DNA from 2 places in the Planococcus kocurii genome. Region 2 is predicted to be linked to the other one. Evidence: a T-box and tRNA genes for the amino acid it is inferred to sense, from the RefSeq annotation. Region 2 holds a T-box; the other holds one or more tRNA genes.
The links. A T-box is a leader RNA that pairs with one kind of tRNA and senses whether it is charged. The one in region 2 lies ahead of AUO94_RS01835 (valine--tRNA ligase), so its partner is inferred to be a tRNA-Val.
Positions count from the first base shown of each region.

Region 1: it encodes a tRNA-Val, which carries the amino acid that the T-box ahead of AUO94_RS01835 (valine--tRNA ligase) is inferred to sense. The anticodon was not compared.

Region 1 covers NZ_CP013661.2:2,839,140-2,854,353, forward strand. The annotation lists gene AUO94_RS13785 (TRAP transporter permease) at 1-1,438, shown strand, start outside; gene AUO94_RS13790 (Y-family DNA polymerase) at 1,895-3,154, shown strand; gene AUO94_RS13795 (YolD-like family protein) at 3,168-3,530, shown strand; gene AUO94_RS17115 (S-layer homology domain-containing protein) at 3,681-4,736, shown strand; tRNA gene AUO94_RS13805 (tRNA-Val) at 5,197-5,269, opposite strand; gene AUO94_RS13810 (thermonuclease family protein) at 5,402-6,130, opposite strand; gene AUO94_RS17470 (hypothetical protein) at 6,319-6,462, opposite strand; gene AUO94_RS13815 (Gfo/Idh/MocA family protein) at 6,578-7,501, shown strand; gene AUO94_RS13820 (aldehyde dehydrogenase) at 7,609-8,997, shown strand; gene AUO94_RS13825 (response regulator transcription factor) at 9,229-9,927, shown strand; gene AUO94_RS13830 (HAMP domain-containing sensor histidine kinase) at 9,911-11,278, shown strand; gene AUO94_RS13835 (PepSY domain-containing protein) at 11,281-11,973, shown strand; gene AUO94_RS13840 (PepSY domain-containing protein) at 12,083-12,652, shown strand; gene AUO94_RS13845 (ATP-binding protein) at 12,795-14,360, opposite strand; gene AUO94_RS13850 (M42 family metallopeptidase) at 14,566-15,214, shown strand, end outside.
Region 2 covers NZ_CP013661.2:350,427-365,640, reverse strand. The annotation lists gene AUO94_RS01850 (uroporphyrinogen-III synthase) at 1-128, shown strand, start outside; gene hemB (porphobilinogen synthase) at 125-1,108, shown strand; gene hemL (glutamate-1-semialdehyde 2,1-aminomutase) at 1,105-2,391, shown strand; T-box leader at 3,666-3,888, shown strand; gene AUO94_RS01835 (valine--tRNA ligase) at 3,939-6,572, shown strand; gene AUO94_RS01830 (ATP-grasp domain-containing protein) at 6,807-7,604, opposite strand; gene AUO94_RS01825 (ATP-grasp domain-containing protein) at 7,601-8,464, opposite strand; gene AUO94_RS01820 (bifunctional folylpolyglutamate synthase/dihydrofolate synthase) at 8,535-9,722, shown strand; gene AUO94_RS01815 (sensor domain-containing diguanylate cyclase) at 9,769-11,472, shown strand; gene AUO94_RS01810 (hypothetical protein) at 11,514-13,328, opposite strand; gene AUO94_RS01805 (PulJ/GspJ family protein) at 13,387-13,959, opposite strand; gene AUO94_RS01800 (type IV pilus modification PilV family protein) at 13,907-14,311, opposite strand; gene AUO94_RS01795 (hypothetical protein) at 14,626-15,033, shown strand; gene AUO94_RS01790 (VanW family protein) at 15,026-15,214, shown strand, end outside.

The DNA of each region.
Region 1 (15,214 bases), 980 kb from region 2:
GTTCTATACTACCGATGGAATCTTAGGAACACCCATCAGTGTCTCAGCTACCTTCATTTTTACCTTCTTGTTATTTGGTTCGTTCCTAGTGAAAACGGGGGTCGGGCAGTATTTTAATGACTTGGCTGTATCACTCGCAGGTAATTTAGTTGGTGGCCCCGCGAAGGTAGCAATCTTCTCAAGTGCTTTGCAAGGAACCATTTCTGGAAGTTCAGTGGCCAACGTTGTCACATCAGGTTCTTATACGATTCCGATGATGAAAAAATTGGGTTACAAGAAAGAGTTTGCTGGTGGAGTAGAAGCAGCGGCTTCAACAGGCGGTCAATTAATGCCGCCAATTATGGGTGCTGCAGCTTTTCTAATGGTTGAATTTATCGGAGGAGTAACCTACTGGGAAATAGCGAAAGCCGCTGCTATACCGGCTCTTTTGTATTTCACAGGTGTTTGGATCATGACTCATTTCGAAGCCAAACGAATTGGCCTGAAAGGTCTTTCTCCAGAAGAAATGCCAAATCGTAAAGAAGTATTAAAAAAGATTTACTTACTTACGCCAATTGTTGCCATTATCGTATTTTTATTGATTGGTGTGCCAACAATGCAAGCAGCACTTTACGGAATCTTGTTAACGATTTTTGTTAGTGCTTTCAACAAAGAAACACGACTTAGCTTTAAAGATATGATTTTAGCTTTAGTCGATGGTGCAAGAACAGCGTTAGCAGTTGCAGCAGCTACAGCAGCAGCAGGTATTATCGTTGGAGTAGTTGTAAAGACGGGGCTCGGATTGAGCTTGGCAAATGGACTGGTTTCAGCTTCAGGAGGAAACATCCTGTTAACGCTGTTCTTCACAATGCTAGCAGCAATTGTTTTGGGCATGGGCTCTCCAACAACTGCCAACTATGTTATTACGTCTACAATTGCAGCACCTGCTATTATTACGCTATTAATGTTAGATGAGCCAGTTGGAGCAGCAGTTCCACTAGTGGTCGCTTTATCTGCTCATTTATTCGTTTTCTACTTTGGTATCATTGCTGATATTACACCACCGGTTGCACTTGCTGCATTTGCAGCGTCAGGTATCTCAGGTGGAGAGCCGATTAAAACCGGCTTTATTGCTGCTAAATTAGCAGCAGCAGCGTTCATCATTCCATATATGTTCGTGTTATCTCCAGCGCTGTTAATGATTGATACAAGCTGGCCAGAATTGATTTGGGTATTAATTACAGCTCTTTCAGGTATGGTTGCCATCGGAGCAGGACTCATTGGTTTCTGGTACCGAAAACTAAACTGGTTCGAGCGCATTATTACATTTGCGACTGGACTGGCGTTGATTTATCCAGAAGGCTTGTCTGATACAATTGGCGCAATACTATTCGTAATTTTGTTCGGAATTCAATGGATGGCACGTGAAAAGAAACCTGCTAAAACAGTAGCAGCGTAAAAAAGACAAAACCGTTTGGGCCAATGCCCGAACGGTTTTTTTTCATTGTTTTGGTTTATGAAAATACGAAAAAAGCCACCACCCGAAGGTGATGACTTTTTCAAAGCAAACTTTGTTCCTAAAGCTTGCAGTGGGTTTGGCACCCAATGATTTTTACTGATTTCAAAAACAATAAAAATGTTGGATGTCGAACTGCTTACTTTATTCATCATATACGGTTAAAAGAGAAATGTAAAGTTGTTAGAAAGTTTGGTGTTTCAAAAAATCACTAACTCATATAGAGTACAAATTGATTGCCTACGTACAAAACTATGAACAGTTACTAAAAAACAGGTACTAGTCTGATGTTCATTTGCTAAATTACCAAACGGCTGTTTTTATTTTCCTTAAAAGGATTGCCGTTAGTATGGCTGTGGTATAGAATAAGAACAAACGTTCTATTCGGAGGTGGTAATTATGAAGATGCCTGAATTACCGGAACCTTATATTTTTTGTATCGACATGTGCGGCTTTTACGCCAGTGTTTCAGCGGTCGAGCTTGGATTTGACCCTTTAGAAGTTTGTCTTGCAGTTGTCGGGAATCAACAGCGAAAAGGCAGTGTTGTATTGGCTGCATCACCCATGATGAAAAAACGTTTTGGTGTGAGAACAGGTACAAGGCTGTTTGAAATTCCAAATCACCGAGATATTTTGTTGATCGAGCCAAAAATGAAATTGTATTTACAGAAATCCATGGCCATTTCAGAGTTATTAGCAAGCTACGTGCCGAAAGAATCGATTCACATCTACAGCGTGGACGAAAGTTTTGTTGAACTTACAGGAACTGAAAAGTTATGGGGAGCACCCACAATGACGATGCGCCGCATTCAACAAGAAATACTAGAGCACTTTAAACTGCCTTCTTCAGTCGGCGGAGGACCGAACATGCTACTAGCAAAACTAGCACTGGATTTAGAAGCGAAAGAGACTGGATTTGCCTTTTGGACTTACGCCGATGTGGCCATGAAGTTGTGGCCCGTTAAACCGTTGAGCCGCATGTGGGGCATTGGGTCTCGAACCGAGAAGACCTTAAACAATATGGGGATTTTCTCTGTTGGTGATTTGGCTTGTGCTGATGTTTCAGTTTTAGAAAAACAGTTTGGTATTTTAGGAAATCAGTTGCATCAGCACGCCAACGGCATCGATCTGTCAGATATGGGGACACCTTTAGTCGAAGGACAAATTAGTTACGGCAAAGGACAAATTTTATACCGGGATTACATAGAAGAACAAGACATCATGACCATCATCCTGGAAATGTGCGAAGACGTCGCGATGAGAACACGCCAAGCGAGACGTGCAGGACGGACCATTCACTTAAGCATCGTTTACAGCAAGACAGCTTTCGGTGGTGGATTTTCCCGCTCACGGTCCATTGACGAAGCGACAAATGATACATTAAAAATTTATAAGGTTTGCCAAGGCATTTTCAGAGAGTATTTTCAACACAAGCCAGTTCGGCAAATATCATTAGCTATCAGCAATTTAGAAGAAGAGTCATCGATGCAGTTAAGTCTCTTTGACGAAAAAAAGTTTGAAAACAGACAGCTTGGAGAAGCGATGGATCGGATTCGTAAAAGATATGGTTATTCAGCTATATACCGCGGTGTATCAGCTACACAAGCGGGTACTGCGATCGCACGAACGAAATTAATCGGTGGGCACAATAAAGAATAAGGGGGCGAACCGAATGAAACGCAATAAGTATTTAAAAGTTGTCGGAGACATCAAAGACCGCGGACGCATCAAGTGGACTGCGTTAATGTTACCCGAGCATATTGAAATGATTCGGGAATGGTATGCCAAAGATGAACAAGTACCGAAGCCACAGTTAACGGAAGACGATTTGCAGCTGCTTCAAGAAGAAATGGACATTGCGTTAAAGCGACAATGTGAAGTGGTAATTCAAAGTTGGAAAGAAGGTGTCATCCATGAGTACCGTGGAACAATTGAAGGCATTGATGTAAGAAGTAGAGTGCTAATTTGTGTGGAGTCAGAGAAAAAGTATAGGTTACCGATCGATGAAGTGGTTGCGATTGTCATGGTGGATTGACGTTCAATCGAGTGCCACGAAAGGTACTGAATTACAACAAACCCTTTGAGGCATTCATGAATTTTTTGCCGCGTTCGACTTGAATTGACAATTTACATATTTATAGGCTATTGGATATGATAAAGTAAAAGAAAAAAGGAGGTAATATGAGTGAAGAAAATTATAGTGTTCGTTGTACTATTACTTATGCTTAGTGGTATTTTTACTAATCAATCCTTAGCAGCTACTAATTTAAAGGATGTAGAGAAAAGTAATCGCTTTTATAATGAGATTCAATACCTTATAAACGAAGAGGTAATTTCAGGTTTTCCAGACGGTACTTTTCGTCCGAAAAGTAATGTCACAAGAGCACAAGCGGCAATCATGATAGGGAGAGCTATGGGTTATGATGGAAAACAAAGAAATACAAGCTTTTCAGATGTAAGCTCTTCAAAAGTTGCAAGTGGCTATATTGCTGAAGCTACTGAAAACTCTTTAATATCGGGGTATCCTGATGGAACGTTCAAGCCCGACAAAGTAGTAACAAGAGCAGAAATGGCAATAATATTAAATCGAGCTTTTTTCAATAAGACGATTACGCCTACCGTCTCTTTTAGCGATGTGGGCAAGAAGATGAGCTCATATTATTCTATTATGAATTTAGCTGCGATGGGAATCGTAAGCGGCTATGAAGATGGAACGTTCAAGCCCAATAATAGTTTGAACAGAGAACAGTTTTCTGCTTTTCTGGCAAGAGCATTTAATGCTGATTTTATCAAGTCACCTGACAAGACCGAAACGGTGTCACAACAACAAGCGATAAAAAAGGCTAAAAGTTATCTAGAATACACATCATTTTCAAGAAGCGGTTTGATCGCTCAATTAGAATATGAAGGGTTCAGTAATGCAGATGCGAAGTATGCTGTGGACAAAATTAATGTGAATTGGAGAGGGCAAGCCGTAAAAATGGCCGAAAATTACCTCGAATACACATCCTTTTCAAGAAGCGGTTTGATCGCTCAATTAGAATATGAAGGGTTCAGTAATGCAGATGCGACGTATGCTGTGGACAAAATTAATGTGAATTGGAGAGAGCAAGCCGTAAAAATGGCTAAAAATTATCTCGAATACACATCCTTTTCAAGGAGCGGTTTGATCGCTCAATTAGAGTTTGAAGGGTTCAGTAATGCAGATGCGACGTATGCTGTGAATGCCGTAGGACTCTAGTAGAAGTATGTAGATAATCGAAAGAATCAACGGTGAATATGAGTAAAGATTTTGGTTACACATATTTTTAATTAATGATGAAAATGTAAGCTATAATATATTCATTTTACGACTTCTAAGTAGAAGTCGTTTTTGATTTCATCAAATTTATTTGTTGGAAGATTGACAATAAGTAATGCTTAATATATCCGATAGGATTTTAGAAAATACTAAACTACACAGAACATATGAAGCTCTTTTAACGTTAGTATATAGATTTCTAGGAATTTAAGAGAAAGGTTTAGAAGCTTCTTGTCATCTCTATAGTCTTGCATAGTAAACTTGAATAAAAAAAACCACTTCCTCTCTGATTTCAATCAGATAAGGAAGCGGTCTTTGGTAGTGGATTCTTATTCGGTATCCAACCACTACACCATTGAAGTTTGAAAAGTGCCTCAAACCATTGATAGATTAACATGTATGATTCCTACTGGGCTCGAACCAGCGACCTCTACCCTGTCAAGGTAGCGCTCTCCCAGCTGAGCTAAGGAATCTCAATTTCCAGGACAAATATAAGTATAGCTCGTCAGCAGAAAAAGTCAATAGTTTACAAAGAAGAAAAGAAGCCTGTTTAGGTCATTCGGTTAGTAGCATGTGGCGATTTGTATTGCTACAAGTCGATTAACCTACTGTCCAACACCTTTAAAGCCGGCATTTTTTGCTTCTTGTTCGGAACAGAACCATTCTTCTGGATTGGTTTGCTCGTAAGAAGAGTCGCTTGGCAGGTGGTAGATTTTATTGCCACTGCGGTTTATGTTGCCTTTAATATCGCAGTCGGTAGTTGCTTCTTTAGGGGGCGTGCTCGGAGTGCTAGTTGGTTCTTGTCCGTAAGCTTCCGAGTCAAAGCCGCGGTCTGTTGAATAATTTTCATATTGCCAAATGCCTATTTGGCTGTCTTTGGCGACTTGCTCTACTTGTTCAAAATCGTCGAGGTAACGTGTGTTTGGGGGAAAGACGTAAGCAACTCTGGCCAGTCCAGATGCTAGCATTTGTTCTTGAACGCTCTCACCATCGACATAAATGTAAGCAAGTAAACGGTCATAATCATCAAAGCGGTCACCGACATCAAATTCAATCGATACATCACCAGATTCGATCAAACGTTTGTTTTCTTCAGTGGCCTCACTACCAAGCGGTTGTTTGCCGAGGCGTGGATGATTGGTTTCGGGTGTGTCTATTAATAGGTAGCGAACCGTCACTTCTTCGCCTTCGTATATAATTTTTATAGTATCGCCATCAATAACTTGTGTTACTTCCACATCAATTTGGTCCGTGGTGCCAGAAGTGTCGGTCGATTCTAACATTCCGCAGCCCGATAGGAATAATACAGCAACTAGCATCAATTTTAGTTTCATCACAATCCCCACTTTCAGTTCTTCATAAGTATATAAATAATTATGTTACCTGGCAATTGGATAACGGCTCTAAGTCGATCGTTCCCGTCGTTAACGCTAAAAAACGGCATAATAAAACGCCTCTTTCAATCAAAATTGAAAAGGCGCCTTTATGTACGGGAGTGATAGAGTCTAATCCGTTTCCGCAATTAAAGTGTTGTCTCCGCGGGTGATGCTGTTTCAGCGTAATACAAAAGCGATTCTTCCGTGAGACCTTCTAATTTTTCCTTATTAACCCCAACTTCTAATTCACCCGTAAAAATAGTTTCCCACCAATAGGTCTGTTCATTCATTTTATTTCCCCCTCTGGTTTTAATTGTATTGTTTGACTATTCTATACCCTTAAAGGTTACACTAATAAACAAATAAGGTAAAAAAGCTGAAAAGCATTAAAAGGAGAGATTTGGCATGATTTCAATTGGCATCATTGGAACAGGAATTGTTGGCGAACGAATTATCAAGCAACTGGAACAAGAACATCATGTGGACATAAAAATAGTTTTTGATCCACAAACAGAGCGTCTTACGCAAATCAGTGAAACTTACGGAATCCCTATGGCGAAATCAGTGGAGGAAGTGCTGCATTCAGACATCAATTGGGTTTATATTGCGACGCCTCCCGCTTTTCACGAAGAAATCGCTGAACGTGCAGCTAGTGCAGGGATTAATATCCTGTGCGAAAAACCATTGGCCCACAATGTTGAAGGTGGCAAAGCGATGGTAAAAACTGTACAAAATAACCGAGTGCAAACTGCCATGCATTTCCCCTTAATGTATAAACCTGCAATTCGTGAAATGGCCAAACGCATTAAGGAAGGCGATATCGGAAAAATTGTCCGAATCGAACTTCAAACTTTTTTCCCAGACTGGCCGAGGTTATGGCAACAAAATCCGTGGATTGGTTCAAGGAGCCAAGGTGGATTTGTTCGTGAAGTGTTCCCTCATTATTTTCAATTAATGCATCGTCTCTTTGGAGCATTGTCGTTTACATCTCATCATATTACCTATCCAGAACAAGCGGATAAATGCGAAACTGGACTCATTGCACACGGACTTACCGAAGCAAAAATTCCTTTTTTACTAACAGGTATTAGCAATATTGGTCAAAAAGAATTATTGCAGTTTAAAGTGTATGGAGAACAGGGCGTGCTGACTCTAGAAAATTGGACAACCCTTTATAAATCAAGGTACGGAGAAGACCGTCAATTGATTGAAGAATTTGAAGAAGTCCCGTCGCTGTTTGAAGAAATGAATAACCAGTCTACTTTATTGGTTAATTTCGAAGAAGGATTAATTGTTCAACGCTATATCGACCATTTACTGATGGAATAACTCTTTGTTTTTTCTATAATCCTTTTGGGTAAAGAACTTAAGGTCATTAACTTCGCTTATGCAATGCCAAAATTGCTATACTGAAGAAACTTAGAGGAGGTTGGACAATGAATTTTACAGCAACTGATGTGGAACGCATGATAGAAGAACAACGTGCTTACTTTTATACAGGTGACACGAAACCAGCGGATTTTCGAATCGAACAATTGTACCGCTTAAAAAGTGTGATCCAATCTCATGAAAAAGAAATTATCGATGCTTTGAAAAAAGATTTAGGAAAAAGTGAATTTGAAGCTTATGCAACAGAAGTCGGTTTTGTACTCGATAGCATCGGCAGCATGGCAAAAAATGTAGAAGACTGGATGAAGCCTGAACACGTCAAGACACCAATTCATCTTCAGCCGGCTAAAAGCTTTGTTATCCGTGAACCATACGGCTCTGTGTTAATCATTGGGCCTTTCAATTATCCATTCCAATTGGTTATGGAGCCATTAATTGGAGCGATTGTCGGTGGGAATTGTGCGATAGTCAAGCCTTCAGAAGCAACACCTCACGTGGCAAAAGTAATTGGTACTATTATTGAAGAAGCATTTCCTTCTTACTATGTTCGCGCAGTCGAAGGCGAACGTGAAGAAGTAACCGCATTAATTCATGCCTCATTTGATTATATTTTCTTTACCGGCAGTGTGAATGTCGGAAAAGTCATCATGAAAGCTGCATCGGAGCGCTTAACGCCGATTACCTTAGAACTTGGAGGCAAAAGCCCGGCGATTGTCGACCAAACAGCGAACCTGGAACTTGCTGCAAAACGAATTGCTTGGGGGAAACTGATGAATACCGGTCAGACATGTGTGGCACCTGATTATATTTGTGTACACGAATCGGTTAAAGAAGAATTCCTGAAAATTTTAACGAAAACAATAAAAGGCTTTTACGGCAAAGATGCACAACAGAGTCCTGATTTTGGGCGGATCGTCAACACTCAACATTTTGATCGATTGACTGAAATTATTCGCAAAGAAGCGGGACAAATTATTTATGGCGGCAATACGGATCGCAATGACTTGTATATCGAACCGGTCCTTCTAAATAATGTTAGCTGGGACAGTCCCTCTATGGAAGACGAGATTTTTGGTCCGATTTTACCAATTATTAGCTATACGGACTTGCCGTTATTATTGCGTCAAATCCGTAACTTGCCGAAACCATTGTCGGCGTATTTGTTTTCAGAAAATGAACGTGCGACACGATTTTTCTTAGATCAATTACCATTTGGCGGCGGCTGTATTAACGATACGGTTTCTCATGTGGGTAGCTCTTATTTACCGTTTGGTGGCATCGGAACGTCTGGTATCAATTCCTATCATGGTAAATCCAGCTTTGAAACCTTTACACACGCTAAATCCATCTTGAAGAAATCAACTAAACTATCGACAAATTTACTGTTTCCTCCTTATAAAAATAAAGCAAAATGGATCAAGACAGTACTGAAATAAGCGGCCTTCGGGTCGTTTTTTTCGTCTCTGTCTGTCTTATGCCCGTCGAATCTACATGGCACCTGCGCTTTTCAGTGTCCAGACTCCGGCGCCCAGATTCTAGGGTCATAAGCCAACCCAGCTGCGTGGCAAAGAGCGCCACACTGCTGGTCTGTCTTATGCCCGTCGAATCTACATGGACGCCTGCGCTTTTCATGAATCTGATATGATACTTAGTAAGAGGTGATGGCAATGGCAGAACGTATTTTAATTGTTGAAGATGAAAAAAGCATTGCGCGTGTATTGGAATTGGAATTGAAGTTTGAAGGATATGAAACAGGCGTTGCTCATACAGGATCTGAAGGGTTGATTCAGTTCCGGGAGCAGAACTGGGATTTGGTGTTGCTCGATTTGATGTTGCCAGAAATCCACGGCTTGGATGTGTTAAAGCGTATCCGCATATCGGATGCGGCGATTCCGGTTATTTTGCTAACAGCTAAAGACGATGTAAAAGATAAAGTGGCTGGTTTGGATTTAGGTGCCAACGATTATATTACGAAACCGTTTGAGATTGAAGAAGTGCTGGCACGAATTCGTGCGTGTCTGCGCCTATCAAATGGTAATGGAAATTCAGCGCTTCACCGTTTTCATGAGCTGGAAATGAACGAAAGTACGCGGGACGTCAAACGTAACGGGCGGATGATTGAATTGACGCCACGGGAATTTGATTTATTGCTGTATTTGATTAAAAACTCACAACAAGTGCTTAGCCGTGAACAAGTCTTGAATGCGGTGTGGGGCTATGATTATTACGGAGACACCAATGTAATCGACGTTTATATCCGCTATTTGCGGAAGAAAGTAGATTTGGGTGAACGTTCTACGTATATCCAAACTGTTCGTGGAGTGGGCTATGTGTTGAAGGAGCAAAGCCATGAAACTAAAAAATAAAATTCATATTTCCTCCACGTTGTTGATGCTGGTGATTTTGTTAATCTTGGCTTTCGTTATTTATTTTTCATTTAGCCGATTGACGTATTCGACAGAAGTTGAACAGCTTCAGACGGAAACGAACGCACTGGTGGCGAAGTTTAATAATACGGAAACGGAAGATCCAAGTACGGTGCTGCGTGCCTATGTCCCTGTTAATGGGCTTGTGAAAGTTACGACAGCTGATGGTCAACAACTAGCACCTATCCAATCTCCAACGGTAACTGTCAAGCTCCCCGATAAACTAGAAGAGCTGTCGGGCACAATCAACGTGGAAGGCGAGCGCTTTGCTTATGTTAAAGCACCGATTATTTGGACGGATGGTCAAGTGGCAGAAGTTACAGTTGCACAGTCGATGCAGGAAACGACAAAAAACTTGGAGACGCTGCGGCTGGTTTTAGTTGCTGTCACTTTGCTAGCTATGATTCCCGTGATTATTTCGAGTGTCGTTCTAGGAAGAATTGTTACACGACCGATTACCAATTTGACGACTACCATGACACGCATACAGCGTAACGGCAATTTTGAAAAACTACCGGTAGCAAGCAATTCACACGATGAATTGACTGAAATGGGCAATACCTTCAATGAAATGATGGACTTGTTAGAAGAAAACTATTCCAAGCAAGAAGAATTTGTTTCGAATGCTTCCCACGAACTAAAGACACCGCTAACGGTAATCGGTAGCTATGCCAAATTGCTCCAGCGACAAGGCATGCACGATGAAAAAATTGCGGAGGAAAGTTTGATAGCCATACGTGCAGAGACCGACCGGATGAAGGTGTTGATCGAGCAATTGCTGCATATTGCCCGCCGAAGCGAATCACAAATGGAATGGATCACTGTAAACGTTGTCGATATACTGGCGCAAACCGTTACGGCCATGAACACATCTTATGATCGTGAGTTCGAGTTGATTACAGCTGAACAGTCACTACCGGTCGTTACCGATGTCTCGAAGTTCAAGCAGCTTCTCTATATTTTGCTGGACAATGCCAGAAAGTATAGCGCTAATAAAATTGAGGTAATCGCTCAAAAAAATGGAGACACCGTTATTCAGATTCGTGATACAGGAATCGGCATTCCAAAAGATGCAGTGCCTTTTGTCTTTGAACGATTTTATCGTGTAGATAAAGCAAGGAACCGAGAAACTGGGGGATTTGGGTTAGGTCTATCATTGGCAAAACAACTGGCTGATTCATTGAAGATTGAAATTAGTCTAGAGAGCATCGAGCAGTTGGGTACGACAGTAACCATTACTTTCTCAGAGAATTCTAATGTTGCTGATGTACACTTGAAACAGGAGGGATGATGATGCGAAAGTGGATTTTGATGACCTTAGCGACGATTTTACTTGGTGGGTCAGTAATAGCCTTTCTGCTGTTTCCACGCACTTCTCCTGAAATTTCAGAAGAGCAGGCCGAGGAAACGGTAATTAGCTTGTACGGAGGAAGTATTGAACAAACTACAGCCTCTGGAGAAGATTACCAAGTCGAATTCCAACGGACAGATGGACGCTATCTTGCTCTAGTAAACCGACAAAACGGCCAAGTAGAAAGCATGAACCTACTAAAAAAAACGGAAAAAGCTAAAAAATTAACCGAACAACAGGCAGAAAAGATTGCTTTAGAGAAAGTTGAAGGAATAATTGGGAGTAACACCTACAACAAAGATCGAAACGAGTACACCGTTAAAGTCGAGGAAGAAACGCAAGTCTCGACTTTGGTGCTATCTGCTGCAACAGGGGAAGTATTAACAATCAGTGAAGAGCCGGTTCAAGTAGTTCCGTCAGAAGAACCAGATCTCGAGCGGATTATTACACGCAACGAAGCGATTAGACTGGCTAAAAAAACATTGTCAGGAGAAGTTCAAGACGATGAATTCGTGGAGACCGAAGATGGTGGCTATTACTTGATTGAAATTGAGAATGACAAAACGGATCAAGAAGCGACAATTCAAATTCATGCAGTTCGTGGCGATACAATGACAGTCGAATGGGACAATTGACTTGAACGAATCTGCATTCATTTCTCATCAGTTTCTCATCTTGCCTTAATCTTCTACTCAGAAGAAGAGGTTATTGTAAGAGTAACAACAAATGAGGAGGAGAAATTACATGAAGAAATTAGTGTATATTCCAGTAGCAGTCGGGGTTTTAGCTTTTGGAGGCGTTGTATTAGCCAATTCGGAAACAGCAGCTGTTAATGGCAAAGTGACTGATGACGTACAAGAAATCGCAACTGAAAAAATGATGAGCACAGAAGAAATTTCAGCGAAAGCGCTTGAACTGGCAAATGGTCGCATTATGGATATTGAATTGGATACAGACGATAAAAGAGCCAATTACGAAGTAGAAATTGATTTTGATGGCTACGAATACGACATTGAATTTGATGCTTATACGGGTGAAGTACTTGAGCAGAAGCGAGAAAAAGACAACGCTGAAAAATCTCAGACAGCTACAGCGGGAGAATTTATCAGTTCTGACGAAGCGATTAAAGCGGCGTTAGCTACAGTGAATGGAACTTTCGAAGGGTTTGAGCTAAAAGCAGAAGAAAATCCTGCTTACTACGAGGTTGAAGTTCAAGATGGACGCATAGAACATGAAGTTGATGTTAATGCTAAAGACGGCTCTATTCTAAACCTTGCTTCAGATGAAGAGGATGATGACGACGACCGCGATTAATCAAAACTAAATAAAAACACAAAAGACGAAGGGGCGAAATCAGTTGATTTCGCCCCTTCGTCTTTTAAATTATGTCTTTAAAAGAAATCCTATTATTTGGCATGCAATAAGACTGAGGGAAATTTAACGAGTGCCACTTTCTTTAATAAGCGGGCAAAATGATTTTGGCGACTGTCCCTAGTCCGGCCGTACTCGATATGGTGAGAGTGCCGTTATGTTCTCGTATAATCTTTTGAGAAACCAATAACCCTAGTCCCGTACCGCTAGCTTTGGTCGTATAAAAAGGTTCGAAAATACCGTCTAAATCTTTTTCGGAAATTCCGATACCTGAATCTTCGAAGCTGATGGAAAACTTATTATGTTTTTCAGAAGTGATTGTTATTCGTATTTTTCCTGGCTGTTCCATTGACTCGACTGCGTTTTTCAATAAATTAATAAAAACTTGTTTTAAATGATGTTCTTCGCCGTTGACTTGGAAGTCTTCTTGCCATTCTTTTTTTAATTCAATGCCGTTCAGATTAAGTTCAGAATCGAACAAGGTAAGAATATCTTCCAATGCTTGCTGGATACTAAATTTTTTTTGTGTGACGGCTTGTGGTTTGGCAAGCACTAAAAACTCACTAATGATCAAGTTGATCCGGTCTAATTCGGATTGAATCAGTTCGGTATATTCCGGAAAAAGATGCTTCGGATCGCGATGCATCATTTGGATAAAGCCAGAGATGACGGTCATGGGATTTCTAATTTCATGAGCGACACCAGCTGCAATTTCGCCTGCAAGCTTGAGTTTTTCAGATTGTAAAATCAGTTTGTCGGATTCTTTTTGGTAGCTGATGTCGCGAGAAATGATGGATGTCGCTACTACTTTTTGGGAATGGTCAAAAATAGGTGACAAGGTGATTAACGCGTGAAAGCGGCTGCCATCTTTTCGAAGATCTACTGTTTCTAAGAGAGAGTAACTTTTTCCTTGCTGAACATCCAATGTGCGTCTCTCGACGTCTTCTTTCATGTCCTGTGGATAAAGTGGCAAGGTGTTTCCTATGCATTCTTCAGAGGTCCAACCGTACAATTTTTCAAAAGCAGGATTGACTGCGATGATTTTATTGTTTGGATCGAAAACAGCGATAGCATCTTTGGCTGTCTCAAAAAATAACTGTAAGTAACCTTCTTTGGATAACAAAGCTTTTTCCATCGATGCATTAGTTAGCTCTAGCTGCTTCCAATAGCGACTAAAGTAAATACTATGAAGCAAGGTAATCGATAATATCGATAGTATAAAAATAACGATGGATAATTGTGTGTAAGAAAAAGGATTTCCAGTATCAAAGCGGTCAAACAGTGTTGATAGGAGTGTGAATTCAATGGCAGTTGCTAAGCCGAGGATAAGAATAAGTTTGGTATCATTGTACAAAGCAGAAATAATAATTGGTACGACAAAATAAATAAGTGTAATAGGAGACAAAGATTCAACGTTCAAAATGAAGATGTACAGATTCATAGCAAAAAGAATGGCATACTGCAAGGTGCGTTCTTTCATTTTAGCCATAGCCAAAAGAAACAAAAAATAACTGGAAATTCCGAAAAGCGGAGAAACCACTGCTGTATTTGTTTCTATTAATTGATTGAGCAAAAAATGGAAAATACTTAAAAATCCGAGTACATGAATGAACAATTGGCTTCTTTTGCGATTGATAATCTTGCTTTCCATAAGTCACCTCAGCGTTTTGCTTTAAAATGATATCAGTCCTACTTAGAAAGTTATGAATAGTGAGTACAGTCCTAATTGGGTATATTGTGACTAAAATGACGCGTCTAGCTAATTTTTGTAGCTAACTAATACTATAATACTATAAGACGGGACTGTGCGAACATCATTGATTTTGATATGATTAAAGAACCGAGGAGTGGTAGAGATGACTTATCAATGGAACCAAAACGAAACAATCGATTTGTTAAAAGAATTAGTGGAAATTCCAAGTCCATCTGGATACACCATGGATGTTATGTCAAAAATTCGTACTGCATTGACACAGTGGAATGTGGAGTATGAGACGACTCATAAGGGAGCAGTCATTGCGACGATCCCAGGAAAGAATCAACAGCAGCACCGTTTGCTGACAGCGCATGTCGATACGCTTGGAGCTATGGTGAAAGAAATCAAGTCGAGCGGTCGTTTAAAGCTATCGTTAGTTGGCGGTTTTAAATTCAATGCAATTGAAGGTGAAAATTGCCTCGTACATAAAGCGGACGGTTCAACAGTTTCTGGAACAATCCTTTTACATCAAACGACTGTGCATGTTTATAAAGATGCCGGTACAGCAGAACGTAGTGCAGACAATATGGAAGTGCGTCTAGATGAAAAAGCCTTTTCGAAAGAACAAGTGAAGAACTTAGGAATTGAAGTAGGAGATTTTGTTTCTTTTCAACCAAGATTTGAAGCGACAGCGTCAGGTTATATTAAATCTCGTCATTTAGATGACAAGGCAAGCACCGCGCTACTGCTTCAATTGGTAAAACATTTTAGTGAAACGGGAGAGCAGCTGCCCTATACAACGCATTTTT
Region 2 (15,214 bases):
CCGCTGCGATTGGCCACGTTACGAAAAAGGCGATACTAAAAAGCGGCGGAACAGTAGATTACACGCCTAAAAAATATACGTATATAGAAGTTATCAATGAAATAGCGAAAGGAAGTTTGTCGAAATGAAAGAATTAAATTTTAACCGTCACCGTCGTTTGCGCGGTTCTGCTAATATCCGTTCAATGGTTCGCGAAACGAGCTTACATAAAGAGGACTTTATTTATCCGATTTTTGTTGTAGAAGGCGAAAACATTAAAACAGAAATTTCTTCAATGCCAGGCGTTTTCCATTTTTCATTGGACAAATTAGGTGAAGAATTAGATGAAGTGGTGGGCCTTGGAATTCCTTCTGTTATTCTTTTTGGCGTACCGAACGAAAAAGATGCGGTTGGCACACAAGCTTATCACGACCATGGCATCACTCAAGAAGCCATCCGTTTTGCGAAAAATCGTCATCCTGAGTTAGTCGTTATTGCAGATACCTGTCTGTGTCAATATACCGATCATGGCCATTGTGGCGTAATCGAAAATGGTGTGATTTTAAATGACGAATCACTAGATTTACTAGCACGCACTGCGGTTTCTCAAGCAAAAGCTGGAGCTGACATTATTGCACCATCAAATATGATGGACGGTTTTGTTGCTGCAATTCGCTACGGACTTGACCAAGCGGGATTCGAAAACACACCCATTATGTCGTACGGTGTTAAATATTCGTCTGCTTATTACGGACCTTTCCGTGAAGCGGCTCACAGTACACCGCAATTTGGGGATCGTAAAACGTACCAAATGGATCCAGCAAACCGCATGGAAGCGTTACGTGAAGCAACTTCTGATATTCAAGAAGGTGCAGATTTCATGATTGTTAAGCCAGCTTTGTCGTACTTAGACATTATCCGTGAAGTTCGCGATAATTTTGATGTACCGATTGTCGCTTATAACGTATCGGGTGAATACGCGATGGTCAAAGCGGCTGCCGCAAATGGCTGGATTGATGAAAAGAAAATCGTTTTAGAAACTTTATTGAGTATGAAACGCGCGGGAGCAGATATCGTTATGACTTATCACGCGAAAGACGCAGCACGCTGGTTGGAGGGAAAAGAATGACATACGAAAAATCATTAGCCGCATTTACTGAAGCAAAATCTTTAATGCCAGGTGGCGTTAATAGCCCAGTCCGTGCCTTTAAATCGGTCAATATGGATCCGATTTTCATGAAGTCGGGCAGCGGTGCCACAATTACAGATATTGACGGCAATTCGTATATTGACTACGTTTTGTCGTACGGCCCATTAATTTTAGGCCATGCTGAACCAGCAGTAGTCAACGCAATTCAAGAAACAGCAGCGCTTGGAACGTCATTCGGTGCGCCAACTGAACTTGAAAATACGATGGCGAAACTAGTTATGGAACGCGTTCCATCGATTGAAATGATTCGTATGGTATCTTCTGGAACAGAAGCAACGATGAGTGCATTGCGTGTAGCACGTGGCTATACGGGCCGCGATAAAATTTTGAAATTCGAAGGCTGCTACCACGGTCACGGCGACAGTCTATTAATCAAAGCAGGTTCAGGTGTCGCAACTTTAGGTTTGCCAGATTCACCAGGTGTACCTGAATCAGTTGCTAAAAATACCATTACAGTGCCATTTAATGACTTAGAAAGCGTTCGTATGGCTTTCCAAGAATACGGCAGTGAACTAGCGGCAGTTATCGTAGAACCGGTTGCTGGAAACATGGGCGTGGTTCCGCCAAACGAAGGCTTCTTAATGGAGCTGCGCAACTTAACGCACGAAAACGGCACGCTTCTTATTTTTGACGAAGTCATGACCGGATTCCGTGTTGGCTATCATTGTGCACAAGGTCATTACGGCGTTACACCCGACATGACGTGTCTCGGTAAAGTAATCGGCGGCGGTTTACCAGTCGGTGCATTCGGTGGTAAGCGTGAAATTATGCAGCAAGTCGCACCAAGTGGTTCTATTTATCAAGCAGGCACACTCTCTGGAAATCCACTCGCAATGCGCGCAGGCTTTGAAACGTTGTCTCGCTTAACAGAAGAAAGCTACAACACTTTTATCGAACGCGGCGACCAGCTTGAAAAAGGATTCCGAGAAGCTGCAACCAAATACAACATCCCGCACACAGTCAACCGTGCAGGATCGATGATTGGTTTTTTCTTCACAAACGAAAACGTGGTCGACTTTGCAACAGCGAAAACTTCAGATACCGATTTGTTCGCTGACTATTACCGTTTAATGGCGGCAGAAGGTATTTACTTGCCGCCGTCTCAATTTGAAGGCATGTTCCTATCGACTGCCCACACGGAAGAGCATATCGCAAAAACCGTAGAAGCATTCCATAACGTATTTGCTAAATTGGCACGCTAAAAATAGACAGGGCTATCCTGAAAGGTCATAAAAATGACCCTTTGGGATAGCCCTTTTTTTAGAATGATTTTGATCTGTTTAGGTAGTCGCTTTTATCTCAATAGTTAGTAGTGAAAAATTAGCAAGATATAGAAAATCGGCATTGCTGTTCCAAAGCTCGCTCCAAGTTATTCATCTCGTCTCACATTGTTACGCTCAAAACGACCGAAGCAACATAAAAAAGCAAAGCTACCTTAAAAATCTATATTTATTTGTTAAACAAAGTAAGAAAACAACATCAACTACCTACCCCACACGACCGAAGCGATGTATAGAACCTAAGAAAAACGATTATCCCAGTTCAATGCAACCTTACTTAGCGACGGCGCGTGCACCACCGCGGCCGAGCGTCTCCAGAACTTTACACCCTCTACTCCCACATAAAATAGGTGCACTTATGCAACCACCACTCCCTAGCTGAGGCGCGTCGCGGGCTAGGCGAAGCAAAAAGACCGGTGAACTTCCGGGCTTATTGCGAGAGCCATGCCCAAAGCGACCGAAGCGGCATAAGAAAGCGAAGCTACTTTATCGAACTTGCACCCCCACATCAATCTTCATTCACTAGGCGAAGTAACAAAACAACACCAACTACCCACCCTACACCACCAAAGCCATGTCCATTGACTAAGCAAGGAGCGAGCACGGGCTAGGCGAAGCAAAAAGACCGGTGAACTTCCGGGCTTATTGCGGGAGCCATGCCCAAAGCGACCGAAGCGGCATAAGAAAGTGAGGCTACCTTATTTACATCACACTACAAAGCCGAAATTCATTCGTTAAGCGAAGTGAGAAAACAACACCAACTATCTACCCACACTACCAAAGCTATGTCCATTGACTAAGCGAGGCGCGTCCAAGGGCTAGGCGAAGCAAAAAGACCGGTGAACTTCCGGGCTTATTGCGGGAGCCATGCCCAAAGCGACCGAAGCGGCATAAGAAAGCGAAGCTGCCTAACTTACCTCATACCAAAAAATCTATATTTATTTGTTAAGCGAAGTGAGAAAACAACACCAACTACCTACCCTACACCACCAAAGCCATGTCCATTAACTAAGCAAGGAGCGATCACGGGCTAGGCGAAGCAAAAAGACCGGCGCACTTCCGGGCTTATTGCGAGAGCCATGCCCAAAGCGACTGAAGCGACATAAGAAAGCAGAAATAACTACCACCTCAATCAAACCTTACAAAATAAACTTGACGCTAAAACCAAGTATTGAGTACAATAAGAGTAATTAGATATTCATGCGTTGAAGAGGATAGTAAATTGTACGTTGCATTTCAGAGAGAAAACCAATTGGTGAGAGGTTTTCATGAGCGTCCAGTTGAATGTCACCTCCGAGCAGTTGCCGTGAAACGAGTAGCGGGAACCGGACTGAACATCCGTTATGAAACTTGAGAGCCAGGTGTGCAAGTGGACCTGTGTATAAAGGTGGTACCGCGAAAAACTCCTTCGTCCTTTACAGACGACGGGAGTTTTTTGCGTTCTACCAGAAATTAAAGGAGGAATTCCAATGACTGAACAAATGTCCACCAAGTACGATCCACAATCGATTGAAAAAGGGCGTTACGATTGGTGGGTCAACAACAAATTCTTCGAAGCAAAACCTGAAAGCGGCAAAACGCCGTATACCATTGTGATTCCACCACCAAACGTTACCGGCAAGTTGCACTTAGGCCACGCGTGGGATACCACATTACAAGACATCATGACACGCATGAAACGCATGCAAGGCTTTGATGCGTTATGGTTACCAGGAATGGACCATGCCGGTATTGCGACGCAAGCCAAAGTGGAAGGCAAGCTGAAAGAAGAAGGACGTTCACGCTATGACTTAGGACGCGAAGCGTTTCTTGAAGAATCATGGAAATGGAAAGATCAATACGCAGGGCACATTCGCGAGCAATGGGCAAAACTAGGGCTAGGTCTTGATTATTCGCGTGAGCGTTTTACATTAGATGACGGCTTATCAAAAGCAGTAAGAGAAGTATTTGTTAAGCTGTATGAGAAAAAACTCATTTACCGCGGCAAATACATCATCAACTGGGACCCGAACACAAAAACGGCGATTTCCGACATTGAAGTTATTTACAAAGACGTACAAGGTGCGTTTTATCATATGCGTTACCCACTTGCAGATGGTAGTGGTCATATTGAAATCGCCACGACACGTCCCGAAACAATGCTTGGCGATACAGCCGTTGCCGTTCACCCGAAAGACGAGCGTTACCAGCACTTGATCGGCAAGAAAGTAATTTTGCCAATTATTGGCCGAGAAATTGAAATTGTAGCGGATAATTACGTGGATAGAGAATTTGGAAGTGGTGCTGTAAAAATTACACCGGCTCACGACCCGAATGACTTTGAAATTGGAAACCGTCATCATTTAGAACGCGTACTAGTTATGCATGAAGACGGTTCGATGAACGAAAACGCTGGCAAGTATGAAGGACTGGATCGTTTTGAATGTCGGAAGCAAATTGTCAAAGATCTGCAAGACCTGGATGTGTTATTTAAAATTGAAGAGCATTTGCATTCAGTAGGCCATTCTGAGCGTAGCGGAGCAGTGGTTGAGCCTTACCTATCAACACAATGGTTTGTCGATATGAAACCACTTGCTGCTGCTTCAGTTGAGGCACAAAAAAACGATGCGGGTGTTAACTTTGTGCCGGATCGTTTTGAGAAAACCTATTTGCACTGGATGGAAAATATTCGCGACTGGTGTATTTCGCGCCAACTTTGGTGGGGACATCAAATTCCAGCTTGGTATCATAACGAAACAGGCGAAATCTATGTAGGTCACGAAGCACCGGCAGACGCTGAAAACTGGACACAAGACGAAGACGTATTAGACACGTGGTTCTCATCTGCTTTATGGCCGTTCTCGACACTTGGCTGGCCAGAAGAAAACGATGATCTTAGCCGTTACTACCCGACGGACGTATTGGTGACAGGCTACGACATCATTAACTTTTGGGTGTCACGGATGATTTTCCAAGCTTTAGAATTCACGGGTGAAAAACCGTTTAAAGATGTCTTGATTCACGGACTTGTGCGCGATGCTGAAGGGCGTAAAATGTCCAAATCACTCGGCAACGGCGTTGACCCGATGGACGTTATTTCTGAGTACGGAGCCGATTCGCTGCGTTATTTCCTCGCAACAGCTTCGTCTCCAGGACAAGATCTTCGGTACGCAAACGACAAAGTCGAGTCCGTTTGGAACTTTGCCAATAAAATCTGGAATGCGTCTCGTTTTGCGTTGATGAACATGGAAGGCATGACGTACGACCAAATCGACTTGTCAGGCAAAAAGTCCGTTGCGGATTCATGGATTCTGACGCGTTTGAATGAAACCATCGAACAAGTAACGGAACTTGCAGAACGCTATGAATTTGGCGAAGTAGGCCGTTCACTTTACAACTTTATATGGGATGATTTCTGTGACTGGTATATCGAAATGTCGAAATTGCCATTATACGGTGAGGACGAAAGAGCGAAGAAAATGACGCGTTCAGTTCTTGCTTACGTACTCGACAACACGATGCGTTTATTGCACCCGTTCATGCCATTTATTACAGAAGAAATTTGGCAGAACTTGCCGCATGAAGGTGAATCGATTACCATTGCGGCGTGGCCGACAGTGGATAACTCATTAACAGACCAAAGTCAGTCTTCAAGCATGAAGCTGTTAATGGATGTGATTCGTTCTGTACGTACGATCCGTGCAGAAGTACAGTCGCCAATGAGCAAAAAAGTGCCGTTGACGATTTCGGCAAAAGACGCCAATACGCATGCCGTGCTAGAAGCAAATGCCGCGTATATCGAACGTTTCTGTAACCCGGAAACCTTAACGATCGGCGAAAACATGGTAGCTCCTGAAAAATCGATGTCTGCAGTAGTATCCGGTGCTGAATTGTTTATGCCACTTGAAGGCTTGATCGACATAGATGCAGAACTTGCACGTCTCGGTAAAGAACGTGAAAAATGGGCAAAAGAAGTCAAACTCGTGAGCGGCAAATTGTCGAACGAACGTTTTGTGTCTAAAGCGCCAGAAGCAGTTGTCGCCGAAGAACGTGCGAAACAAGCCGATTACCTAGAAAAACACGCAACAGTTGAAAAACGTATCGAAGAATTAAAGAACTTGTAAAACGAAAAAAAACGTTTTCCCAATGGGAGAGCGGTTTTTTGTGGTTAACAAGCTAATAAATTAGACTTAGGAATGGACATTTTGGCATAGCTCTCGCTTCGCTTAGCCCCTGAACACGCCAACGCTAAGAAATTCACTAAATCAGAAATGTCGAATTTTTTCGGTGTTTACATAAAAATAAAGCAGACTCCGGCAGAATATTCAGAGGTAAAAATAGTTCAACTTAACTAGAAATCATTTCGGTCGATCTTCCCGCCCAAACGGTGCATGTTGTTCCAGTGTTCGCAGGTATTCTACTAACAATTCAGCGATGTTTTCTTCGTGTGTTTTATAAAATGACCGGGCCCCAACAGGATCTTCGATTTCATTGAACAGGTGCTGACCGTCTTCTAATAGCAAAAAATCGATTCCGACATAGTCGCTTTTTAAAGCGCGGGCAATACGTAAGACATCCTTTTCTTGAGCGGCAGTGAGGATGTATTTCTCAACAGTACCACCGAGAGAATAGTTCACTTTAAAAGAGTCTTTAGAGCAGCGTTTGACAGCACCAACGACTTTATTGCCGATTACATAAGCACGGACGTCCGCTTGATGCTGAATGACCGGCTGGAAAATCAGTGGCGAAGAGGTAACGGGCATGTCTTGAACGGCTTGGAGCAGCCAAACTTCGGAACCTCCGTGCCCGTCTGCGGTTTTTGCCACACACGGAAATTCAGTTGCTGTTTGGTAGCTAGGAATAACAGGCACTCCAAGGAATAGAAACAATTGATAACTTTGCCATTTGTCATTGGCAATACGGTTGACTTCGGCACGATTTACCAGTCGAACCTGTTGGTCTTCTAGAAATCGTGCAGCTTGCGGGCGCCGCGCACGAAACACCACGGTTTCACTTTTAACGGTTTCCGCGAGTAGCTGGAGTCCGTTTGAACTCCAATCGTCCCACTGGATCAAACGAACATCACCAAAACGCTGCAGTTCTTCTATAAATTCGTGGTTGCGTTTTGCGTCCGCTGTTTCATAGAGAAGTTTCATGCTAAGTCCTCCACTATATAGGCAATCATGGCGTCCGCGACATTAATGCCTGTGACATTTAAAATATTGCGAATGTGCGCGGCGGCATTGACTTCGCATACTAATGGCTGATCGTTGTCACCAAACAACAAATCGACTCCAGCAAAGGTGGCACCAACGGCATCAGCAGCTTCCAACGCTAGTTTTTCTTGAACGGCAGTTAGTTGGATTGGCGACGCCACACCGCCATTTGTTATATTCGCGCGGAAATCTGTTTCAGAATGACGATACATCGCTGCCACAATTTGATCTCCTACAATATTAACGCGAATGTCGCGACCGCGGCTCGATGCGATAAATTCCTGGAATACAAAATCGACACCTCGTAGGCTATCGACTTTTTCGTAAAATTGCGCTTCGGTTTCAATTAAATAGACTTTCATGCCAAAAGAGCCGTGACCTTCTTTAATGATCATCGGCAAGTTCAACTGATTAATAATTTTCTCGAAATAACCAGATTCCATTATGGAGAAGTTCGGATAAACTTTTGGGGCAACAATCGTCCGTGGCATGGGCAAATCGTGCGCTGCTAGTTGGACATATTGAGTCGCTTTGTTGTCGCATAAATCAATCACTGCGGGGTCGTTGTAAACGGGCACCCCTCGACTTTTTAAAAAGTAGCCAAGTAAGATATCTTTATCCAATAACACGGCAAAATCGGGTATACTTAAATTGACTGATAAATCCATTACAACCTCAAAATTTTTCATAATTTTTACATCTATGCCGGCTCTTTCTGCTGCCTCGGCAACCAGCCTAGCTTGGTCTTCAAACTTATCGGAAACTAAACTTCCGTTATAAATAATCCAACAACTTGTCATATCCATTCCACCTTCGGGCTAATATCCTACTTAAAAAGTGTATCATGTTTACTAAGAAAAGAGGCTCTTTATGATCATCGGACTAGAACAATACAAAACAAAATGGAACATACAGACAGACTCAGCCATTCACCCTGGATTAGAGGCCATCACGTCTGCTCTGGAGGAATTAGGCAATCCACATAAAGCAGGCAAGTTTGTTCATCTGGCTGGAACAAATGGCAAAGGATCCACCGCAACGTTTCTGTCAGCGATCTTACAAGCACACGAACACAGTGTCGGTAACTTTTACTCGCCTTGCATTGAAAATCTTCATGATCAAATTCAAATCGATGGAAAACCGGTTAGTTCAGATGAACTTGATCTGGTGATGAAACAGTTAAGTATGGTAACAACACCATTAACGGATTTTGAACTGTTAACAGCCGCCGCATTTATGATTTTTCGAAATCATGCACTTGACTTTACCATTATTGAAGCAGGAATGGGGGGAGGATTGGATAGCACAAATGTGATCCATCCGGAAATTGCGATCATCCCATCCATCTCTATGGACCACACAAACTTTCTTGGTACTACAATAGAAGAAATCGCTTGGCATAAAGCAGGAATTATTAAAAAGTGGAAACCTGTCGTAGTGGGTAAACTGACACATGAAGCATTGGAAATCGTTCAAGCCACTGCGAACGATTTGCATGCTGAAGTAATCCAACCACAAGAGTTAGCTACTGTTCAACTAAAACTTAAAGGACCGCATCAGTTAGTAAATGCTAGTTTGGCATTAGAAGCTGCGAGAGAACTGCTTGGCGCTGGGTTTAGCGAACAAAAAGCTCTACAAAGCTTATCGTTCGCACATATCGCTTACCGGTTTGAAGAAGTTTTTCCTGAAGTTTTTTTTGACGGTGCCCACAATAAAGCGAGCGCCGAAGCCTTAGTTGAGACGATCAAACAACTGTTTCCGAATCGTCCGATTCACATTGTTATGGGAGTACTGAAAGGGAAAGACTACGCGAGTGTGTTGCGTCAATTAGAAACGGTTAGCGATCATTTTACCTTTGTTGACTTTGATGACAGCAGAGCGTTACCCGCAGAAATATTATTTTCAGAAAACTCTAGTAAAAGGAAGACAATTCTAAATTGGTATGATATATTACCTGTACATGATAATGAAGAAGTGACTATAGTCACTGGTTCGATTTACCTGCTTACTGTTCTTAGAAATTCTACTTCTCCATTTTTTCAATGTTATCAGTCATAAGCATAGGTTAAATAATAGATAACTGCATAAGGAAGGGAAGGATGTTATGGCCGGTAACAATAAACGGAAAAAAATTCTTTGGATCCTGTGGGTCTTGTTGGTGCCGGTAAGTTTAATCATCGCTTATCAGTTGTTCCCACCGACCATAGAGGATCCTTGGAACTTGTTTGCTTATGTGTTGTTTTTTGTATTAATGAGTTTGATGCCGATGAATATTAACGGGGCGTCGACTTTTTTAGTGCAATGGGTGACAGTTGCACTGTTCTTAAAGTATGGAATTTTTATTGAAATACTGGTTTCACAATTGACCATGCTCATAGTTTTGTATCGCAGTCGGACAGATGAGGAGCAGTCGCTAAGAATTCCTTTTAACTCCATGATGTTTTTAGCTGTTTCGCTCATTGCTGGCTTAACATATATAGCAGTAGGGGGTGAGTTTAATTCGCTCAACCTGACAACTGTTATTACTTTCGGCCTGATCTTCCAAGTAGCTTCCGTATTGAGCAATCAAATCATTTATTACTTATATGATTATACGACAGGCAATCGCAGCAAGTTCTTTTCGATAGACGCCATATGGGACTTCGCTTTAATGCTGCTGGTTTTTCCGTATGCTATTGCGTTGTATCTATTCGAAGCCTATATTGGAGTCGCCGCACTGGTCTTACTAGGAGTACCGTTTTTGACAATGACTGTGATCATGAAAATGTACAACAATTCAGAGCAAATTAATGTTGACTTGAAAAAAGCAGGCGTAATCGGTCATCAACTCGCTGCGCGTTTAGAGACAGACGAAATACTCGACTTATTTGTGGCACAAGTCGCCAAAATGTTTAAAGTTGAATACACTTATGTCATCGATTACCGTGACGAGTTGCAGCAATTTTTGCGAATCTATGAAAACGATCAATTTGAGCCGCGTAACATTGCTCCAGTCCCTTACAAAAAGGGAGTCGCGGGACAAGCCATTCTGACCGGCGAATCTTCTATCTACAATGAAAAAGCAGATTGGAAAAAATGGGTGACAGGCAATTTTCCAGCAGATACAGAAAGCATCATGGCGACACCTATCGCACGGAACAACAAAATAGAAGGGGTGCTCGTACTGGCATCTAAAAAGAAATACGCCTTCGCCAAGCATCAACTGCAAATTTTAGAAATCCTCAGTACGTATTTTGCCGTGTCACTGGAAAAAGCCGGCTATATGCAAAAAGTTATCGCCAAAAGCGAACGCTGTGGCTTAACCAAATTGTATAATTACCGCTATCTAGATGAAAGCTTAGAAAGCTGCATAAAAGAACTAAACGAGGGGCGATTGGACCAGTTGTCCTTAGTGATGATGGACATCGATCACTTCAAGAGCATTAACGATCGTTATGGACACCAAAGCGGCAATGATATTCTCGTGCAACTAGCGGACATACTAAGAGAAGAGATTGGCGACGAAGGAACGATTGCTCGTTACGGCGGCGAAGAATTCGTCGTATTGCTTCAAAATTACAGCAAAGAGCTCGCTATGTTACTTGCTGAAAACTTGCGTAAGCGCATTGAAAATCATGACTTTCTAATTGAAAATGATTTAGGAGCAGATCGTGAGCAACAAATTGTCCACATTACGATGAGCATGGGTGTATCAACTGCACCTGACGATAGCGATGAAGGAATGACGCTCATTCGAAACGCGGACAGGGCGTTGTATATTGGCGCAAAGCAGGCAGGACGGAATAAGGTTGCGGCGTATGTAAAATAAAAAGAGTTAGCAAGAGGCAACTGCCTTTTTGCTAACTCTTTTTAATAGGACCTTTCTTTTTCGGTAGGTGGGTCAACTGAGTAAATAACAGGTTCTTGCTGTTTTAAGTCTGAATAAGTCGAAATAATTTCTAAGTCGTATACAACTTGGAGACGAGAATTACGCTTACTTTGTTCTTCGACACCCTCAAAATAATCACTTCTACCTGGAATTTTGTAAGATCCGCTGAAAGGATCGTCTTTTGCTCGTCCACGTATGGCGTTAAGAACAATTTTTCTTGCTGAAATGCCACCATCAATTTTCATGTTAGAACCAACTCCAAACATTTCAAAATCCTTTTCGGAGTAAAAGAATCCTTTGATATAACTTGGCTCATCATAATTGACGGAGTTATTGGAAATTTTTATATTGCCTTTCGAGAGAACAATTAAAGAACCTTGCTTTTTATTTGTTAAGATTTTTCCATTCATTCTGGAATGAGAGATGTTTACAGAACCATTGACATAGATTAAAGCATTGCTTCGTAAATCTGCACCTTGGATATTAAGATCTCCATTTACATATATCGGGCCATCTAAGGTTACTGAAGAGTATCTATCAACATCATAAGACGTGCTATTGTTTCCGATTGACAGGTCTCCGTTGACATATAGCCCATTTGTAAACTTAGTATCTGTTCCGGCCATAACGACATTTCCCTTTGTTGAAAATTGCTTGAATGTATTAGTACCTGTAACAGTATAAGTACCAGTTTCGACATAGTAATATTTTTCTTCACTTCTCTTGCATTCACCCTTATTTTTCCCAGAAGTATAATACTCGATGCATTCATCTTGACTATAACGAAAGACTGGAAAAATTTTTGATGTTGTATATGTTTGATTATTAATTATTCTATTTGAACCTGTATATAAACTGGTTACACCACTCCCATTTATTGTATATTCAAAGTTTTGCTTTTGCTCTGTAATTGCTATTGGACTTTGAACTGGCTCTCTTGACACCAAGGTTGGAGCATAACCAGATCTAAACAAATCTGAAATATTGGTTCTCAAATTGTAAGGAGAAGTAGCAAAGTTTGATCTTGCAATATGGCTTGTATAGCTGGAAGTTGTATTAAAAGTATAAGGATTTTTTCCTAAAAATAACCTTGCTGTTTTTGCTCCCTCGAGTGGCAGAGTAGAAGGAGCTAAGCTTGGAATCCAACGGTCTCCTCCTAAAAGTGCGTATCCATTGGTACTAGTTACAATATTGCCATCAACTTTTAAGTCTCCTTTAATCTCGACGCCACCGTGCATCAAAAGATTGCCTTCTCCGTTTTGAAGACCATCGGCTGTATCGATATTTGTTCCAATAGCATAGCGCAAAGCTTCCGGAGCAGTAGCTGCACCAATTTCAATTTTGCTGATCATTTCTCTATTTGCATCACCAGCTGTCCCAATACTTTTAAAGGATACTAGTTTTTTTAAGGGATTAGATTGATTGTCTTTGTCAACAGTATCGACGTAAGATACAATACAAGCTTTATATGTTCCGGTTTCACCTTTGATTGGGATGCTCGAATTCCCCGTACAGAGATACCTATCTAAAATTCTTTCTAGTTGAAAAATAAATTCAGTTCTAGGACGTCCATTGTCACCTAAAAAAGTGATAAGCTCAGAATTAACTTGAGTAGTAACTAAATCAATACCCTTTTGAGATAAGTCGGAAGACCGAGTGATATCTTGTCTTACTTCATTCTTAGAGGAACCATTATTTGTTAACATGAGCAGACTTGCTCCAAGAATAGTAAGTATTACGATTAACCCAAGTGTTAACAACAAGGCATAGCCCTGCTGTTTTTTTATGTGGTTCAAATGAACTTCCTCCAATTCTTAAAAGAATATAAATTTTTTACACTTATTGAAAAAATAATCAGTCATTAATAACTACAATAGTGTTTATAAATTCCTTTTGAATTTTTTTTTGTTTTTTTACTATTTCTAGTGTGAATGAAACAGTATATGCAACGCCATCTATTGAAGTAAGATTAGAATTTAGAATTTCAGATGAACTACCAGTACAAGTAGGATTTACTAACGAAACTGATTGATTGAAAAATTGTACAGACTGATTTTTTATAAGTATTTGTTTATTTTTAAACCCAGTTTCATAGCTAGAACCATCTTTTTTGGTTACTTTTACATACGACTCAACTATCCCGTTTTTGCAGGTTTCAGTTAATTTTAAGTCGGATTTTTTGGAGACAAATAAATCAGAAATTAAACTAGCCATAATCAAATCTGCCTCATCACGCAATTCGGTTTCAACTTTCGTACGCTGATAGTTGGAATAGCCTTGAAAAAGTACTGTATATGCAAGAGTAGCTATTATACTAACGAGTATAATTGTTGCCAACAACTCAACTAATGTAACACCTTTATTGTTATTCAGTTTATTTGATCGACATAACATATGGAACAAACCCTTCAACTGAACTTGATACATTAGAATCTACCGCCTTTACAACAACCACGACACTTAGCAAAGGAGCGGAAGTTTCTTTTTTTATTTTTATAAGAACATCATAATTTTTTTCGTTTATTGTATGGATAAAAGAAGGCTTTTGTTTACTATCAATATTTTTAAGAGGTGGATAACTATCAATAAATTCGTTAGGAGTTAATTTGACTCGTTCTAAATAAGAATCAGCTAAATTAATAACAACTAGCTTCTCACTATTTGTCACTGCCAACCGATTTGTATTCGCAAAAACTACTGTAAAACTCGTCAATACAATAGAAAGAATGACTAGGGAAGCAAGTACCTCGACTAGTGTAAACCCTCTATCGTTATTCATATAAAACCTCATTGTATTTTCACCCGCTTATGTAAAAAGTAGTAGTAATAACTTAGAAAGTTTAACCATCTTGTTATGTATATCATTTTAGTTGTAACTTGACCACATAAAAATGTAATAAATTATACGTTAAATAGGAAATAAGTATTGATAACTATTTTTATGATTCACTACTATTTATACCATTTATCTTGTATTATAGCTATATCAGATGAGATACTTTAACCTATCTTATTACTTTAATTTACAAATTAAAAGGAAAGATCATTTTTAACATTGCAGTATCAAGTACTGACTATACAGGGGGAGTTTTAATGATTCGCATTTTACTATTCATAATTTTTGCTGCAAGTACGTTGTCTATTTTGTATTTTTTTACAAAAGGTGATATTAGAAAAAATAGGATGATCTTACTAGGTGGAGGTATATTCGTGGCTGCCATTGGACTTTTTATGCAAAGTACATTTTCACTAATTCTTTCGATAGCTGGCATACTTGGAGTTTCTTTACTAGTTGCATTGAGTTATACGAAATTCCTTGAAAAAGAACAACTAAAAAATCAGCAACTTATTCAAGAGCGCAGGAACAAAAAAAGTAGCACGTCATTGAAACAACTTAAACATGTGGAACCGATTCAGCAATCAGTGCATGAACCGATAGTTGAGAAGCCATTTGGTATGCAGACAATCGCTGTGATTAAGGAGGAACAGAAAGTTGAATAATCAAGTTTTCGGTAAGACGTTTTTAACAATTTTTTTATCGGGGTTGTTGTTTTTTGGCGTTTCCAATGCAGGAGCTACAGTCATAGACAAATGGCTATTTCCAAAAGAGCAATTTGGTGACGATACGTATATAGGCACAACAAATGTTTCAAACATGGAAGTAGCTGGAGCTATGGCGCAA